Linked DNA regions of Adhaeribacter radiodurans. The protein of the gene in region 2 interacts with the protein of the main gene of each other region in a pairwise test. Links are inferred from orthologs where the notes say so. Each region holds a gene or a part of one and is shown on either strand. Other genes may lie near its edges.

Region 1 (9,506 bases), 3.2 Mb from region 2 along the record:
GGATAAACGATATGGCGGTTCCGGCCAGGAAGATTTGCAAGTAGTAGTAAATACCGCCGATGGCGGCTATTTGCTGGGAGGCACTTCCTCTTCGGGTATTGGCGGCGACAAAACCCAGGCGAGCCAGGGCGGCCAGGATTATTGGATAGTAAAAATAAGTGCCGATGGTAGTAAGCTGTGGGATAAACGTTTCGGGGGTAATGGGAACGATGTACTGAAAGCGTTAGTGGCGGCACCCGGCGGTGGTTTTATTTTAGGTGGGTATTCTAATTCCGGAGCAACCGGCGATAAAACGCAGGCGAGCCGGGGCAGTAATGATTTTTGGATTATAAGAATTGATGAAAGTGGCAACAAAATTTGGGACAGGCGCTATGGCGGTTCGGACAATGATGTATTTAAATCCTTGGTAATTACTTTAGATGGCGGGTTTTTGTTAGCCGGTTCTTCTAGCTCCGGCATTGGGGGCGATAAAAGTGAACCCGCTTGGGGAGGCATTCAACCCGATTATTGGGTTATAAAAGTAAATAGTAGCGGCACTAAAATCTGGGATAAACGGCTGGGAGGTAAGTCTTCGGACGAACTCGAAGCTTTAGTAGCTACGCCAGATGGCGGTTATGTATTGGGTGGTCTTTCTTATTCTTTCCCGGAAGGCGATAAAACAGATACGCAAGGCTGGTTTGAAGTGGGTATTGGCGAATATTGGTTAATTAAAATAGATGGTAAGGGTAATAAACTTTGGGATAAAACTGTAAATGGTACGAGCCACGTTGTAAATTCTTTAATTCCTACTACCGATGGCGGATTTCTGGTAGGCGGAGGTAACCCTACCGATGAAATGAATGATGTAGATGATTACTGGGTAGCCAAAGTAAATAGTATCGGTAATACTGTTTGGGAGAAATATATCTCGGGCGTGGGTAAAGATTATTTAACTAGTATTCTAGCTACCGAAACCAACGAGATTTTACTGGGAGGTTGGTCCGATTCCGGAATGGGAAATGATAAAAGTGGGGCAAAAAAAGGCTTGTACGATTACTGGTTAGTAAAATTACAGGAGGTGAGCTGCATTCCGGTAATTACTTATGGCTGCGATGATTTAAATATTATTCAGAGCTTCCAATTTAACACTTTGTCTAACAATGCTTCCGGCTGTGATCCGCAAGGCAAAGGTTATAGTAGTTATCCGCCCACGGGCAATTTTACCACAACCGTTACCCGCGATCAAACCTATACCATTACTGTACAAGCTTCCCTTACCGAAGATTTTGAGCAAGGCTTTGGCGTTTGGATTGATTATAACAACGACAATGATTTTGATGATGCAGGAGAGTTTGTATTAAGTACGCCGATAGTTTTTGATGGATATACCGGAACAATAGTTATTCCCGCTACGGCTATGCCTGGTCAACACCGTTTACGGGTCAGGTCGCATTTTGCTAACGAAATAACCAGCGATGAATCTTGTACAGAATTTGACTACGGTGAAACCGAAGATTATATAATAACTATTAACAATTCGGCCATCTATGCAGCCTGGAACAAGCGGTTTGGAGGCTTAGGCCGGGATAGTTATACGGATGTGATCCGCACCACGGATGGGGGCTACTTAGTTGGTGGTTACACTGGTTCGGAAGACACCGGCGACAAGAGCCAGCCCAGCCGCGGTGCTATCGATTACTGGATTGTTAAGCTCGATGCCGCCGGCAACAAACTCTGGGACAAACGCTACGGTGGTCCGGGCAACGATTACCTCAACCGCTTAATTGCTACTTTAGATGGCGGCTACCTCTTAGGCGGCAGTTCCGAATCGGGGGCGGGTGGCGATAAAACGCAGAACAACCGCGGCGACCGGGATTACTGGCTGGTAAAGATCAACAGCGCGGGCGTCAAACAATGGGACAAACGCTACGGCGGCTCGGGCTACGATGAGCTGAGCAAAATTACCCAACTCAGCACGGGCGAGTATTTCGTGGCAGGTTATAGTTCTTCGCCGGCTAGTTTCGAGAAAAGCCAGGGCTCGCAGGGTGGCCGGGATTACTGGGTCTTGAAGCTCAATGCGGCGGGCACCAAGCTCTGGGACCGGCGCTTTGGCGGTAACCTGAACGATAACTTAGAGAACTTTCTGCTTACCCCCGATGGCGGGTATTTGCTGGGGGGCGCTTCGGCTTCGGGGCTGAGTGGCGACCGTAGTCAGTTGAGCCGGGGCGGGGAAGATTACTGGGTAGTTCGCCTGGATAGCGAAGGTAACAAAGTGTGGGATAGAAGGTACGGGGGCAGCGATAAAGATCATTTGTTTTCCATGGGTCGGTTGTCCAACACGGCTTTTTACCTGGGCGGCTACAGCCTCTCGGGCCAGGACGGGGACAAGAGCCAGAACAGCCAGGGCGGCAAAGATTATTGGTTGGTAGTTATTAATAGTGCCGGCGAAAAGCTCTGGGACAAACGCTTCGGCGGTAGCTTAGACGATGAACTGCGGTCGGTGATCCGAACAGCCGATGGCGGCTACTTGCTGGGGGGCAAGTCCGATTCACCCCTCAGCGGGGAGAAGAGCCAGAACAGTAGAGGCAGCAGTGATTACTGGATTGTGAAGCTGACGAGTAGTGGGAGTAAGCAGTGGGACCAACGGTTTGGCGGGGTAGGTTACGAGGAGCTGCGTAATATGGTGAGTACGCCGGATGGCGGGTACTTGCTGGGAGGCCGGTCCGAGTCGGGCATCAGTGGGGATAAGAGTCAGCCGAGCCAAGGCGGGCAGGATTACTGGCTGGTGAAGGTAGCCCTTTCCGGTAGCAACGCTGCAGTAGAGGAAGAAGAAATAATAGGGGCGAAGCGGGAGAGTACGGAAATGGAATTAGCTAATGGCAAAATCCTAGAAAGTAGCTTAGCGGTACGTCCAAATCCATTCACGGAGCACTTGCAGGTAAGTTTCACGTTGCCGCAATCCGAAGGGGTAAGTGTAAAAGTTTATAACAGCCAGGGACAGGAAATGACGACTTTGTTTCAGGGGCAAGCCGAAAGTGGCAGAACGTACCAGGTGCAGTGGCAGCCGAAGACCAACCAAGCGGCGGGTTTGTACTTGCTGCGCCTACGCTCAACTACCCAAACCCTCACCCAAAAAGTTATTCTGGCTAAGTAAACAACAGTATAAATTGCTAAAGTAATTTAGTTGACTTATTTATCGCGTTATTCAGGAGGAATCTATTTCGCTACGTAGCGAAATAGGTTCCTCCTGAACGACGCGGATATTGTAACTTAACGTGAGTTCGAGATAAGAAAAACCCACATAAATAGTAAGCTCATCTTCTTTAATTCTGTCATTCTGGAAGAATCTAACCGGTTACTTGCTGGTTAGATTCTTCCAGAATGACAGAATTAACGGGAAACTCTATTGTTTAATTCATTTGGCTAATACAGGTATGCTTTTTTGTTATTATATGCTTATGTCGAACTCACGTTAATTATTCTTTACTTCTTTTTACTTATTGCAAGCAGGCGCTCGAACTTCTTTTGATTATCTATGAAACTGGGCAATTACTATTTGGTATAATTAGCTAAGAAAACCAGTTATATTTTTGGCTATAAAGGGCCTTCTAAGATTCCATTAATGCGCAGTGCATTCTGAGAATAGGAGGAAGATAAGCTTAACCCGCCCGAAAGAGCCAAACGAAGCCAACTAGCCAAAGAGCATACAAATACCTTTCAATCCGCATTAGCACCGGGAATCGATACTGAAGGTTAACTACAAAAATCACCTTTTTTAAATCTACTATTATTTTACTCTTCCGGGGTTGTCTATAATAAAGCTTTTCCACGATTTGGTGCCCGCCTGAGTATTTATTCCTTTCTGATAATGGTGACACATAGCTACAGCTAAAGCATCGGTAGCATCAAATAATTTAGGGGAATCGCTGGGTAGCTTTAAAATTTGACTGAGCATGTGTGCCACCTGCTCCTTCGAGGCATTTCCGTTACCAGTAATAGATTGTTTAATTCGTTTGGGAGCGTATTCTACGTAAGGAATATCGCGCGATAAGGCCGCAGCAATGGCTACTCCCTGCGCCCGGCCAAGTTTAAGCATGCTTTGGACGTTATTGGAATAAAACTGCGCCTCAATAGCCATTTCATCGGGCAAGTATTTTTCAATGAGCAAAAGTGTATTATCAAAAATACGCTTTAATTTTACCGCGTGATTGGGTGCTTTTTTAAACGAAAGGGCATCGTATTCAAGTACTTTCACTTTAGAACCATTCACCTCAATAATGCTATAACCCATTACATTGGTGCCAGGGTCTACGCCAAGAATAAATTTACTGGTAAGAAGGGTAGGGGTATTTTGTAACATGCTCTACAAAAATACAAACATATTCTTAAATCTAAGTTACGTTTGTACTACCCCGCTAACAGCGGTTACCCGAAATTAATTACCTTTAACGAACAAAACTTTAAAGATTTTTATGGTAAAGGACCAAAAGCGCTTTAACGCGGCTATTGCCCGCTTTGATGCCTTAAATAGCGAAGATCCTAATACAGAGATTTATAACGATAAAATTTATCCTAAAGAATTATTGTATGCCCAGCGCATGACAGAGTGGTTGTTTAAAGTAGAGCCCAATCCATCAGAAGCCTTGCAATTAGCGGTGCGATGCCAGCACTTACGCCGCTGGACTATTCCCCGCCGGGAGTATTCCATGGACTTGGCAGGTTATAATAAATGGCGCAACACGCTCCGGAAATACCACGCCGATTTAGCTGGCCAAGAGTTGCAGGAAGTTGGCTACAATCCGGAAATTATTGACCGGGTTCAGTTTCTGGTTTTAAAAAGACAATTAAAGATTGATCCGGAGGTCCAATTGTTGGAAGATATTGTTTGTTTGGTGTTTCTGGAAAATTATTTTCTGGATTTTGCCCGTCAGCACGAAGAAGAAAAAGTAGTGGATATTGTTCAAAAAACCTGGCGTAAAATGACTACGCGCGGTCAACAAATAGCTCTTACTTTGCCTATGTCCGATGAAGCAAAACAATTAGTAGGTAAAGCCTTAGCGGGTTCTTTATAACTCCGAGCAAATTACAGTTTTTTAATAAATAGTTTATCGTCCTCTTTAAAAACCAAAACTTCTGGTATGAAAAATAATGTCTTCCGTTTAGTAAGTTTCGTGTTAATTGCTTTGCCGTTGCAGTTTTGTTCTTCCCCTAAAACCAAGGCACTTACTGCTAAAAACGAGGCGGGCAGTTTGAATTTAGTAAAAAAGGAAGCACAACATTTAACTTTATACTGGATAGATGTAGAAGGCGGAGCCGCTACTTTACTCGTTACCCCAGCCGGCGAATCAATACTAATAGATTCGGGCAATCCTGGTGGTCGGGATGCGGATAGAATTTACCACGTAGCAAAAGACGTGGCCGGTTTAACTCAGATTGATCATTTAATTATTACGCATTGGCACGTTGATCATTATGGCGGAGCGGCCGAATTGGTGACAAAACTACCCATTTTGGAAGTACACGATAAAGGCATTCCGGAATCATTACCTGAAGATAAAGAGTTTACCACCCGCATTCAGCCTTACCGAGATATGTTAGTAAAGAAGCGTTCGCAGCTACAAGCAAATCAATTAATAAATTTAGAAAGTTTGCCTGCCAAATTTTCGAAACTGAGCCTCCGGGTACTAGGTTTTGATAAAAAATTTATTCCGATAACAAAATCCCGTACTCCGGGTGCCGATTGTAATGTAACGGATAAACCCATTAATACTACGGATAATGCAAACAGCACAGTACTAGTGCTAGACTATGGCCCGTTTCGGTTTTTTGATGGCGGTGATTTAACCTGGAATATAGAAAAAACGTTGGTGTGCCCGGATAACCTGGTAGGTACAGTAGATGTTTATCAGGTAAATCACCATGGCTTAGATCAAAGCAATAATCCGGCGTTAATTAAAACTTTAGCACCAACGGTAGCTATTATGAACAATGGTCCGCGTAAAGGTGGCGGACCCGAAACAATTCAAACTTTAAAAGGTATTTCTTCTCTGCAAGGTAATTTTCAGCTGCATAAAAACATTCGCGCCGATTCAGTTTATAATACTAACAGTCAATTTATTGCTAACCTGAAAGAAAAGTGTGAGGCAAATTTTATTAAAATGACTGTAGAGCCAAATGGCGAAAAATACACGATTAGTATTCCGGCTAAAAACTACTCAAAAGCCTTTTCAACCAAAATAAATCCTTAAAATATTTGCTTAATATTATTTTTAATAAGGAAGCTGTTTCGCCTTTTTAGAAGTTTATTCATTATTTGGTAATTGCCGCAACAATTAGTTCGTTGCAACAAGCTTCTATAAGGTGTTGAAGACACCACCTTAGGCGAAATTTTTTACTTTTTTTATAAATGCGAAACAACTTCAAGAAGAAAGAAGACGAACAGCCGAGTTAAAATTTATAAAATAAGGAAAACGGCTTTTGGTGAAGATCAATTAATAATCCTTTTTATAAATTAGAAGATATAATATGTGATATTAACTATTATTTTATATTTGTAAATAGTAGGTAAAGCTTCGGCATTGTAAAAAAATTAGATTCCCTAGGCTTCCTTTTATTCGAAACAGCCGTACTCGGAGTTAAATACAAATATCTATAATCCCGCTAAAAGCTTCAATAAAATTTAGTTTATGAAAAATATTATACGAAAACTATAATAAATTAAAATAATTCTTGCATAAGTCTGTTAGTATGCGTAAACTTCATCAATATTCCAGAATTAGCATTAAACTACTTAACTAAACAAAAAACACTTATACGAATAATTATATTAAACTTAAATCCTGCTTTAAAGCACTAGCGCCACTTCCAGTTCATTTTTTAAATTTAAAATAGCGATAGTTCTCCTTTAAGGATTCTCACTAAAAATTCCTATTTTAATTGTAAAGAATGGCTGGTAATCAATCCAACTACTCCACCTATTTCTAAAATTAATTTTAGAAATACTATGTGTTTCGACTGTATTAGCTCTTATAAACTGATTTAAATACACCAGATTACCTTTCAAATGAAAAAGCTTTCTACTTTTCCTTTCAATCTATCAAAATCACAACCTCTGTTTTATTTATTCTTTAGCGTATTCCTCTTATTCGGCAGTTTAATTTCTTTGGAAGGATCCGCCCAAACCATTGCGGTAGAAAATACCGATAAATTTCCGGCACTTGACCAAATGGTTCTTTCCCGGGTTCAAAATCCGTGGCGCCGTCAGAACTTAGATGGTACCTACACTCCTTACAATGCCAACCACGACAAAGTAAAACTGAAGATTTATAATCGCGGCTCCAGTACGCTTACTATTAGCAAATTTACTCTTTCCAGCACTTCTCGCTGGAAAATTACTTTGCCCAAAGCTTTGCCTATATCTGTTAGTGCGGGTAGCTCCATTGAAACTACAGTAGAGTTTATTGCAAAAGATCAAGCTACACGGGTTAAAGTTCTGCACGATCTGCTAACTATTACTTCTAACGACAAAACTACTCCGTCTAAAGTTGTTAAGCTCCATGGCTTATGGCAAAAAGGAGGTGAAGGTAACCGCGAACCTTGGGCGCAGGAAATTATTAATGCCTTTGGTTATACTACTAAAACCGGGTACGCACAGCATGATGGTGATAGCGATGGTGATTATACCGTTCCCAATTCTGACGAAATTTTATCGGCAAACTTTGTGCGGGTTGATGGCAGCAAACCGGTTACGGTAACACAACTGGGAGCTTACCATGGCTGCTGCTATTATGGAGAAAAAATTGCCTGGTACCCTAAAGGTACTAACAATGTAGCTATTGCTACCAGCCATTATTTTTTAGATAGCCAGTCGTTGTTGCCCCGAAAAACCGGATCTTCTTCGGCTATAGCGCAAGGCACTTTCAACCCAAGTGGCGCATTTGGCTTTAAAGTAGGTAGTGCTTACTCAGACCGAGCTAAAAATTTCGAAAATAAAATTGGTATGCGTATCTGGAAAGCCGTGGATGCCAATGGTAAAATTATTGCTAATGCCTACATTATTGGTGCGGATTATCTGGGTACTGAATTTACTAATTACGATTACCAGGATAACGTATATTATGTTACCAATATCAGACCGGAATCTGGTCAGGTTAATGTTGAATTAGCGGTAACTCCTTCTGATCGGGATTTTGGTTCTGTATTAAAAGGAAGCACCAAGACACTTTCTGTTACTCTAAAAAACAGTGGTAGAAGTGGCCAGTCTAGTATAAAAATCAGCAGCGTGGCTCTTTCTGGTCCTAATAAAGCAGAATTTATTGCTAAAGCTATTTCTACAACTTTGGCTCCTCAGGCCAGCATTAGTGCTAGTGTTAGCTTTAAACCTACGGCGAAAGGCATAAAAAATGCTGCCTTGTTAGTGTACCACAATGCTCCTGGCTCTCCACTGCGTATTCCGCTTTACGGTATTGCCAACGAATCGGGTTCTACTATAACCGTAGTGAAGCGGGTAAAAGGTGGCTCGGATGCGAGCATGACTATTGCGGGTAAAGTTTGGGAATCAGATAAAAATTACCGTAAAGGTTCAGTTCGGTTAGATAAGCAAGTAACTCCTGGACCAATTTCGGCTACCGACCAAGATGTTTTGTATCAAACGTACTTATCGGCTACCCAGAACTTAGCTGAAACTAGGGTAGAAATTCCTATGGCGAATGGTTCTTATTACGTGCGGTTGCACTTTGCCGAAAACTATTTCCCATCTAACAATTCCCGGGTTTTCAACATTAATATTGAAGGAACTAACCGTTTAACCGGGTTTGATATCCACAAAGAGGTAGGTTACCGTTCCGCTTTAGTGAAAGATTTTGCGGTAACAGTAAGCGGAGGTGTTCTGAATTTGAAATTTAACCCAACTGTAAACCGCTTGGCTCTATGCGGGGTGGAAATTTTTAAATCTTCGTCAGGATCTGCTGCTAATACCATTTCTGACTTAAATTTAACCGATAATGTTGGGGAAGAAATGAAAGATTTGCAATTGAAAGTATACCCGAACCCCAGCAACGGCGAAAAAGTTTTTGTAGAAGCTTCTAATTTTGCGCAACAAGAAGAAGTGACCCTTTCTTTACACGACTTAGTTGGTCACACCATAGAAGTAAAAACTTTAGTTACCGACGAAAACGGCAGTGTTTCTACTCAGATGGCTACTAATAAACAATTATCCAGCGGTTTATATATATTGAGAGGTCGGGGAGCAATTTCCGGCGAAACTCAGTCGCGGTTGGTAATTGAATAAGGAAGACGACCTAAATAAAAATAAAAAAGAGCTACCAGAAGTAGCTCTTTTTTATTTTCCAGAAATTTTTAAATGAATCTGGTTTATTGTTATTTTAGGGTAAAAGCAATTAAAATACTTTGTAAATAGAGCTTATCCTTTATATAAATTAGAATTTTTTAGTGTATGGCTGCTTTACTATTTACTATTTATTAGCTACTATCCGGCCCATTCCATCGGGTTCGTATCAATACCTTCT
Region 2 (9,544 bases):
TTTAAGAGCGGCTACTTTACTTAAAGGAGTATAGTTTTTAGGAGTACCATTAAAAGTATAGGCAAAACCACCGGTGTAGGTTTTAGTTAAATCTTTTTGAGTGAAAATATCCGTGTGCAATAATTCACTGTAAGCGTAGGACAAGGATACATTTTCAATATCATACGGGCGCGACTTCGCATCCGGGTCCGTTTTTTCTTTCCGGACGTTAAGTAAGTTAAAGCTTTTAGTAGTGGTTTGATTAACTACTTTTTTCCGGTACTCTCGCCTGGCTTCATCGCTCGTAAACTTTTTCAAAGATTGTTCGAGCGGTGTATCCGGATCTAAAGGATCATAACGAGGTTCCTGGGTCGTTTTGCCGTATTGCACTGCTACCGGAATACGAATACCTAATCTTTCGGGTAAAAACTTATCAGCGGTGATATTGGCATTTACGTCGAATTGAGCCGTGTTGGAACGAGCACGTTGCGCAATTTTTTCCTGTAAAGACCCAAACCCAACGGTAGTATAAGACCCGGTAGCTGAAATATTTGCTAAATCGGCAAGTTTAATATTAGCCCGCGCGTTTGCTGCCCAACCAGCTTTTTTATCAAAATCTGCTACGCGCAATTCATCGGCCCACACGCAGAAAGATTTATCGGCCCGATCCGTTGATTTAGGATTTAATACCCCTAACATAATTCCTTGCACCGAGCTGAAATCCGGGTTACCAACTACTACAATGCGTCTACCATCTGGCAAGTCTACAGGGAAGGGAACTAATAAACTAGCTTGCGCTTGATTACGGGCAGCTTTCGCATTAATAAAGTCCTGGAAAGCTACATCAATCATGTTTTCAACCTTCCAGATTTCCTGTTCGGCTGTTTCCCCATTCCGGGTCATTTTTAGTGGTAAGGAATATTCGTAATAGTTTTGAGTGTAATCGGTACCAATCCGGATAAAGGCACGTACTTCATCGTCGCGCGTGCTACCGTTCAGGCTTTGGGCATGGATAAACAGCTTTAAACGCTTGTAAATAAGCATATCCATGGTTACGTTTTTGTAAACTGCTTTCCCGAATGAATCTTTTAAATCATCCACACATATTTGCAATGATTGCTCGTTTTGGCGGCGGGTAGTAACCGATGAATTATCAAACTGCCGGTAAATTCCCGGTGGAATTACGTATTTAATATTGCCCGGATCTGCTTCCCCGTTTTCTTCCAGGTTTACCGTTGATACCGTAAAATTCTCTACATCGGTATCGCAATTACCCGTACAGGGTACACCTCCATCCGATACCGAACCCAGGTATTTACGCCATTGGTTCGATACAAATTGCATTTGAACGGTACGTAAAACTACGGGCTCCTGAAACTTGGTCAAATACATCCGCATGAACCGGATAGATTTAAAGCCTTGAATATTGTTTACTTTACTAGTTGGCTGTCGCACGGGTATCCGGAATAAATACCAATTTATGGAATCACCTTCTTTGGAGGTAGTAACTCTATCTACAATATAATTCTGACCTACTGCTAATTTACCGGGCCGTAAGTCAATTTTATACTCGTAATAACTTTCAACATCCGAAACAATATTATCTTTATTTAAATCTTCTTTATCCGGATAAGCATAAGCAGCTTCCACACTGTTTTCGGCGGAGTTGTTTTCCATGCCGTTAAAGTATTTATAACGGCCTAATATTTTTACATCCCGGTTATCGTAATCCTGGTTTAAATGGTGCCGGAAGTCATCGTTAGAAGGGTCAGGGAATTGCTGGTAAACGCCGGTGAAAAATTGCTTTTCTTCGGAATTATTTAAACCTTCCAAGCCAATATCCTGAAATTGCCGACTGCCAGAGTTATTATCGAAAGCATCAGTTAAAAACTGACGGCGTGTTACTACTCCCCAATCGGTAGGATCGGTATCCCGTTTAGTAGTACCCGTAGATGCTTCTGTGGGTAGGCCATTCTCAAACTCATAACGGTTCTGGTCTTTTAACAAATCTTCGGAAACGTTACCTAAGTTAAATACCAACTCACCCCCGGTAGTATTGGCTTTATCATTACCATCCTGGTCGGTAATATTGGCCAGCTTGGTATTCGGATTCGTTACTTGCAGAAATGGGTCCATCATCCAGAACTCCAAGTATTCAATATTGGCGTTATCAAAGTCAGTATCGAAGGTGATTTCCCGGCTAATACCCGCCCAGTTATCAATTGGGTTTTGAAAGTTGGGCAATAATTTACCATTTTTTACCGGCGCATCTGGCCGGTCTGTAGCATTAGGATTGTAATTATACTGTCCACGTTCGGCGGGGTAGTAGACTAAATCAAAGGGATATTCGTAATTGTTTACCGCATCTAAATCACGGTTTGGGAAAATCTCTTTCCGGTTAATTCCTCTTATATAGTGATTTCGTAAATCGCCGTCTGTAATATTATTCGGGTGCTGGTTACCGTTACGGTAGTATACCCCTTGGTCAATAGTGTACCAAGCTAAATGCGCCCGGTTATCGGCATACGCCCGGCCGGTTCTACCACCAATAAGGGGAGCAGGGGTAGCTGCTAAGCGCCAGTTATTGGTATTCGTGCTGCTAGACAGAGAGTAAGACGACTCTGCTCCTTCAAAATCATCAATATAAGAAACACCATCTTCCCCTTTTAATTTAGAACGAGCGGGTAGCAATTGCGCGAATTCGGCGTTAAAGGCTATAGCGGATGGTTCTTTGGTTTGAATAAAAGGTAGTTTATCCGTAAGCGTGGTTAACAAACGAGATTCCTTTTTCAGGTTGATATCTAAACCATAAATGGTGTTGTTTGAAGGTTCGTCGCCCAGGCTCACCCGGTTGTTGTTATAAGGTGTTTCGCCGAGATGCAATAAAGTAGCACCAATGCCGATATCACGACTTAAAGCATAATCAAAGCGGGCGCCAACCATAGCCCGTGGCTGCGGATTAATAATTTCGGCTTTCTCAAATTCTACTGCCAGGTTACTCGCCGAATTCAGATAACTCGGATTTAAAATTTTAACACGACCCAAGGCATAATCTACCCGGTAGTCTACCCCTTCCGTTAGTAAATTTCCGCCGGAACGCACCCGTACCGATCCTTCCGCCACCTGAATTCCAGGTAAAGCAATTTCGTCGGTCGCACTCGCCTGATAACGGCCTTTTAAGAAAAATTTAGATTTACTGGTAATCTGTTGGGCATCACTTTGCGTTTGGTCATAGAGTTCCTGATAAACGTATTTTTGTACCAGGTTCTCTTCGCCGGGAACAAATTTACTTTGCAAGTAAGAGCCAAACGGCTCTACTTCCGGGAAGAATATCCGCCCGTTTTCCGGATCAATCGTTAGCCCGGTTAAAAAGTCGAAGTTACCATCTGGTGGGGCATCGTTGTTGGTATTAACTTTATCTAAATTAAATACTTCTACTAAAGGTACATTTTGAATACTTCTACCTTCTTTTAAGCTGGTAATATCTACGCCGGTTTCATCATCTTTGTAGATAATATTCATTTGAAATCCTTCCCGGGTAATTTGGTTGGCGTTGAGTGAATAAACGTTCTTCATCATCAAATCCCAAGTTGGGTAACTCAGAGCCGGATTCGTAGATTTAAGCATTTTCAGGAATATTACCTCATTGTCGTTCACATTTTGGTAATCGTCCTGCAATTCACCTACGCGGTACACCCGGCCATTTAAAGTATATTCATACGCCACTCCTAGTACCTGTTCCGGCAACATCTGAATATTAAGAGAAATGTAACCTAGCTCCGCATTAAATTTATACTCCTTAGGATCGAGCCGGCGGGCTCGTACGTGTTCAAAATCTACAGTTTTCTGAAGTAATAAAGCAGCTCCTTGTAAGGTTTCATCCACCGTATTGTTATTCCGGTTGCCGCTTACTCTGCTATATATATTATTGGCATCGTTACTGGATGGGGCAGTAAGTGCAACACCAGCCTTGGCAAATTGATCCCGTAAAGTTTTGGTAGTATCAGCCTCGGCCAAATCCATCAAGGTAACTACGTTGCGTAAATTTTCCGTGGACCGGTTATCGTTGGTAATGTATACTTCTAACCGGCGAATGGTAATACCCGATTTTAACTGCGGTAAATCGCGTAAAGAGCGGTCGTACCGATCGCGAAAGAATTGAGAAAGAAAATAATGCCGGTCGCGTTCGTACTGATCCACCTTAATTTCAAAAGGCCGGTTTTGAGCGCCATTCTGAATATTTATTTGGTCGGTACGGCCGCGTACATTCGACATTACTGTTGTTACCCCCAAACGGCCAAATTGTAATTGCGCTTTTACCCCGAACAAGTTTTGGGCTCCACTGATTAAACTATTATTTAAAGGTAGGCTAACGTTACCCGCTTCAATTTTCCGAATAATTTCTTCTTCGAAGCCGGTATAGTCCATTTTAATGTTGTTCTCAAACTCAAAGTTAGCTTTGGTATCCCAATTAAAATTGAGTTTAAGTTTTTCACCAATTCGGCCTGTAACGTTTATTGCTAAATTCTGATCAAATTCAAAATCGCCTGTTCGTTGCCGCCGCAATGGTAAAGACTGGTTGAAATTGCGGCTAAACCGGGCTCCAAATTTAAGACCGGCATTTCCGTTGGTTTGAATATCCACGAAGTCGCCCCCAAAAATGCGATTGAACAACGGACTTACTACGGGTATTTTAGGACTAAGTAAAGAACGGCCCGAGGCTTTCTCTCCGGTCACCCCGCCTTCGGCTTTACTGCGCCAATAATTTCGAATGGCTTGCTGCTGCTGGTACTTAGTATATTCCTCGTACGTCATAATGGTAGGGTTCCGGAAATTCAGGTCTCCTACTTTTTCTTTAATTTCAAAATAACGTAAGCTATCATCCAGGTCGACGTTTAGATTAACATTGTCCGGATTTTTAAGTAATAAAGGTGAACGGGAGGTACGATTAGAAAAAGGGTCGCCCACCCGATCTTTTGGTCGGAAATCCGGGCGTCGCGATTTACGATAACCTTCGCTGGTAGTAGTATCTATAAGGGTAGTATCGGTAACAAAATTCCGGAATGCATTTAAATTTAAAGGATAATTTCCGGTCAATGTTCCAGCTTCCGATAGCCAACCGAACAGGGTAACAACCGCAACGGACGCAATTATTACTTGGTGTTTACTCTTATTCAAGCGGAATATAAAATTTTACTTAGGAAGATTTTAATGCTAATTTGATATATTCCTCCACCGTAAGGTGGCTGCCTTCTCGCTTTATAATGGCATCAAGCGTTTTTTCGGCAACGGTCCGGGCAAAACCTAAGGTAATCAAAGCTGATAACGCTTCGTTTTGATTCGTATTGTGCGATGCTGCGGAAACGTTTACCTGGTCTACAAGAACATCTTTTTTGAGCTTATCCTTCAATTCTAAAATAAGCCGCTGTGCCGTTTTTGCTCCAATCCCTTTAATTCGTTGAATGGTGCGAACATCTTCACGCACAATTGCCTGCTGAATTTCTGCTACACTTAACGAAGATAAAATCATCAGACCCGTATTAGGCCCCACGCCGGAAATAGAAATAAGATGCAAAAAAATATTTTTTTCAGCCAATTCGCTAAAGCCATACAAAGTATGCGCATCTTCTTTAATATGCAGAAAAGTAAATAGCTTACAACGTTCGCCTTCGACTAAACCTGCGTAAGTATTTAAAGAAATTTTAATTTGATAACCAATACCACCTACTTCAATAATCACGTAGGTTGGATCTTTATAAGTAAGTTTGCCGTCGATGTATGCAATCATAGAACAAATAAAAATTTATCCTTCGACAATAATTATGCGAAGGTACAACAAAGCTCGCCCCGTATGCTTACGAGCCAGAAAATACGTATTTATTATTAAGTAAAAAAGTAGGGTTTAGTAAATAGTTATTTAAGATGGAAGAAATATAACGCCATTTTTTACATCTATTTGCTAAACCTTATTTACTAAATTATGCTAAAGAATCCACTTTGCCGGCTATTGCTTCGGGCAAAGTTACTTTTCGAGCATTCCGGCTTTCATGATTTTGTGCATCTACTACAGCAATAGCAATCATATTTACAATGTCGCGCGTAGAAGAACCAAGCTGCAAAATATGTACGGGCTTGTGCATACCCATTAAAATCGGGCCAATTGTTTCCGCTTCGCCTATTTCCTGCAGTAATTTATAGGCAATATTACCCGAAGTTAAATCCGGGAAAATTAAAGTGTTTGCTCCTTTTTCGGCCAGTTCGCTAAACGGGTAATGTTCTTGTATTAAACTTCTGTTTACGGCTGTGTTGGCCTGCATTTCTCCATCAATAAGTAAATTAGGATAGCGCTCCTTTGCCAACTTGGTAGCTAAAACAGTTTTGTTTGGTACATCGCCGCGGTTAGATCCAAAGTTGGAGTAGGACAGTACTGCCATGCGAGGTTCAACGTCGAAGAAATGCACTGCCCTTGCAGTTAGCCCGATAATATCTACCATTTCTTCGGCGGTAGGATTAATATTTACCGTGGTATCAGCCAAAAAGTACGGTTCTTTTTTATTCTGGATAATATACATGCCCGCTACACGGTTCACGTTTTCTTCTACCCCAATAATTTGCAAAGCCGGTAAAATAGTTTGAGAATAATCTTTGGTTAAACCAGAAATAAGAGCATCCGCTTCTTTGGTTTCTACCATTAATGCCCCAAAATAAGTACGTCCCCGCACTAGTTTACGGGCATCATACAAGGTAATTCCTTTGCGTTTGCGCTTTTCGTAGAAAACCCGGGCGAATTTTTCTCGTTTTTTGGCTTCTTTAGATGGATCAATAATAATAGCGCCATCCAAATCCAGAGCATTTTCGGCAATTAAAGTTTCTATTCGTTTTTGATTACCTAATAAAATAGGTTGGGCAATTTTTTGATCTAATACAATCTGAGCGGCTTTTAAAATTTTGTAATGGTCGGCTTCGGCAAATACAATGCGTTTTGGATTGGTTTTAGCCTGATTAATAATGCGGTTCATTAATTTCTGGTTAATGCCAATACGCTCCTGCAATTCCTGGTCGTATTTTACCCAGTCGTGAATAGGACATTTTGCTACCCCCGAATCCATAGCGGCCTTAGCTACTGCAGGTGAAACCGTGGTAATTAAACGTGGGTCTAATGGCTTAGGGATTAAATACTCACGCCCGAAAGCAATGGTTTTATCGGCATATGCTTTATTAATAATTTCAGGTACCGGTTCTTTCGCTAATTCAGATAAGGCATGTACGGCAGCTAATTTCATTGCTTCGTTAATTTCAGTAGCCCGCACATCCAATGCTCCTCTGAAAATATAAGGAAACCCCAGTACGTTATTTACTTGGTTAGGATGATCGGAACGCCCGGTTGCCATAATTAGATCATTCCGCACTGCCATCGCTGTATCGTAGGCAATTTCCGGATCGGGGTTGGCTAAGGCAAAAATAATCGGGTTTTTGGCCATTAGTTTTACGTATTCCGGTGGTAACACATTACCAGCCGATAAACCAATGAATACGTCTGCCTCCGTCATGGCTTCGGCTAGCGTTTTAATCTTTCGGGTAGTGACAAATTGCGCCCGATATATATCTAAATCATTCCTTTCCGGGTCAATGATACCATCTTTATCAAACATCACAACGTTATCAATTTTAGCCCCCAGAGCCAGGTATAATTTAGCACAAGCAATGGCAGCAGCACCAGCGCCATTCATTACTATTTTAATTTCCTGTATCTTTTTACCTACTAACTCCAGCGCATTTAGTAAAGCCGCGCTGGAAATAATAGCCGTGCCGTGCTGGTCGTCGTGCATTACCGGAATTTTCATCTGCTCTTTTAAAGCTACCTCAATTTTAAAGCTTTCGGGTGCTTTAATGTCTTCTAAGTTGATTCCGCCAAAAGTTGGTTCCAGCGAACGCACAATCCGGATAAATTCCTCCGGGTCGGTGCAATCAATTTCAATATCAAAAACATCAATTCCGGCAAATTTTTTAAATAATACTCCTTTCCCTTCCATTACCGGTTTAGAAGCATCTGGGCCAATATTTCCTAAACCTAATACAGCGGTACCATTTGATATAACACCAACCAGGTTTCCTTTAGAAGTATATTTATAAGCGTCTTCTTTATTATTGAAAATTTCTTTACAAGGTTCTGCTACTCCGGGCGAATAGGCTAGAGCTAAATCAATTTGGGAGGAAAGCATTTTGGTGGGTACCACCTCTATTTTCCCTGGTTGACCCTGTTGGTGATAATTAAGCGCATCTTGTTTGTTTATTTTAATCATAGCCGGATAAGTTTTTCAAGGCTGTTTGATGGGTTACCAAACAGACTCTTGTATTTAAGTAAAATTAAACAAAAGCAGTCGTTTAAGCTATTTACTTAGAATACTATTATAAAAATGCGAATAGATTGGTGTTTAGAGAATAAAATTCACTGTAAATAAAAATATCAGGCACTTTACCTGATATAGTATAAACAAAGAAGATTTTTTAATTAGCTGATAACCAATTTCATACCTGGTTTTAGGCTATTGTTTTTAAGCCGGTTTAGTTTTTTGATTTTCTCTACCGGAATGTCATTATAGCGCCGGGAAATACTCCACAAGGTATCATTCGGTTGTACCGTATGAACCAGTTTTACCCGGGAGACAGATTTCTTATTTTGCGTATTCTTGCGCGAAGATACTGATTTAACAGATGTTTTAGCCTCGCTTGCTTCATCTACAATTGGTTGGGTAGAAGCATTACTCGCTAATAAATTGTTTGGAGCAGCCGAAGTAAATATTGTTAATTTTTGCCGAGTGTACAACTTATCACTTGGGCTCATATTATTCCAGGTACGTAACTGTTCTACTGTTATATTATAACGATTGGCTATACGAGTTAAATTATCACCGGCAGCTACTCTATATTCTTTTTTCTGCAAAGAATCGGTTGTAGCCGAGTCGGGAAGAGTAGTGGTGGGAACAGCGGCAGGAGTAGCTCTGTTTTTAGCAATTAAAATATTTTGATAAGATGGCTGAGTCAGGTCGGGCAATTTACAGGAATCTAAAATAGAAGTTCGATTGCTCGCCAGTAAGGTTTTATGAGTAACAGGTACTTTTAACGGATAATTACGAACGGTTACCGGCAGAATCGCTTTTTTAACTTCCGGATTTAATTTAGGTAACTCATCCGGCGCTAAACTTAGTTGTTGCGATAACTTCTTTAAATCCAGCGATTGGTTTATTAAAATTGTATCCGTGAGGGTTGCGTAAAGTAAAGTGTCCGGCTTTATCTCGTGGTCTAAGGCATGGTTCATGGTGTAAATAATGGCCGTTAAGGAAGGTACGTAACCACGGGTTTCTTTCGGTAAAAACGGGAAAATAGCCCAGAAATCAGCTTGACCACCGGCGCGTTTAATGGCTTTACGAACATTGCCAGGCCCACAATTATAAGCAGCCAAAGCAAGTTCCCAGTTACCCCCAAACATGCGGTGAAGATTACGCAGATACCGGCAGGCAGCATCTGTAGCCTTCTCCGGATCCATGCGCTCGTCGATATAAGT

Evidence for each region.
Region 1: the proteins of ruvA (region 2) and ruvC interact in binary tests that used the Escherichia coli proteins (3 or more experiments, as listed by UniProt). The link is inferred for Adhaeribacter radiodurans from one-to-one orthologs.

The regions. Positions count from the first base shown.
Region 1 is NZ_CP055153.1:1,800,575-1,810,080, forward strand. What follows is about bases 2,554-5,353. They hold ruvC (crossover junction endodeoxyribonuclease RuvC), read right to left. Parts: upstream 4,340-5,353; coding sequence 3,767-4,339; downstream 2,554-3,766. Other genes in these bases: HUW48_RS07565 (GEVED domain-containing protein), read left to right, coding at 2,554-3,133; HUW48_RS07575 (DUF4202 domain-containing protein), read left to right, coding at 4,452-5,051; HUW48_RS07580 (ComEC/Rec2 family competence protein), read left to right, coding at 5,118-5,353. Also shown: more of HUW48_RS07565, read left to right, coding at 1-2,553; more of HUW48_RS07580, read left to right, coding at 5,354-6,227; HUW48_RS07585 (malectin domain-containing carbohydrate-binding protein), read left to right, coding at 7,043-9,268; HUW48_RS07590 (IscS subfamily cysteine desulfurase), read right to left, coding at 9,467-9,506.
Region 2 is NZ_CP055153.1:5,032,293-5,041,836, reverse strand. The notes cover bases 3,973-6,810. They hold ruvA (Holliday junction branch migration protein RuvA), read right to left. Parts: upstream 5,768-6,810; coding sequence 5,177-5,767; downstream 3,973-5,176. Other genes in these bases: HUW48_RS20040 (NADP-dependent malic enzyme), read right to left, coding at 5,958-6,810; sov (T9SS outer membrane translocon Sov/SprA), read right to left, coding at 3,973-5,157. In the rest of the region: more of sov, read right to left, coding at 1-3,972; more of HUW48_RS20040, read right to left, coding at 6,811-8,282; HUW48_RS20035 (lytic transglycosylase domain-containing protein), read right to left, coding at 8,492-9,544. UniProt on the Escherichia coli protein: The RuvA-RuvB-RuvC complex processes Holliday junction (HJ) DNA during genetic recombination and DNA repair.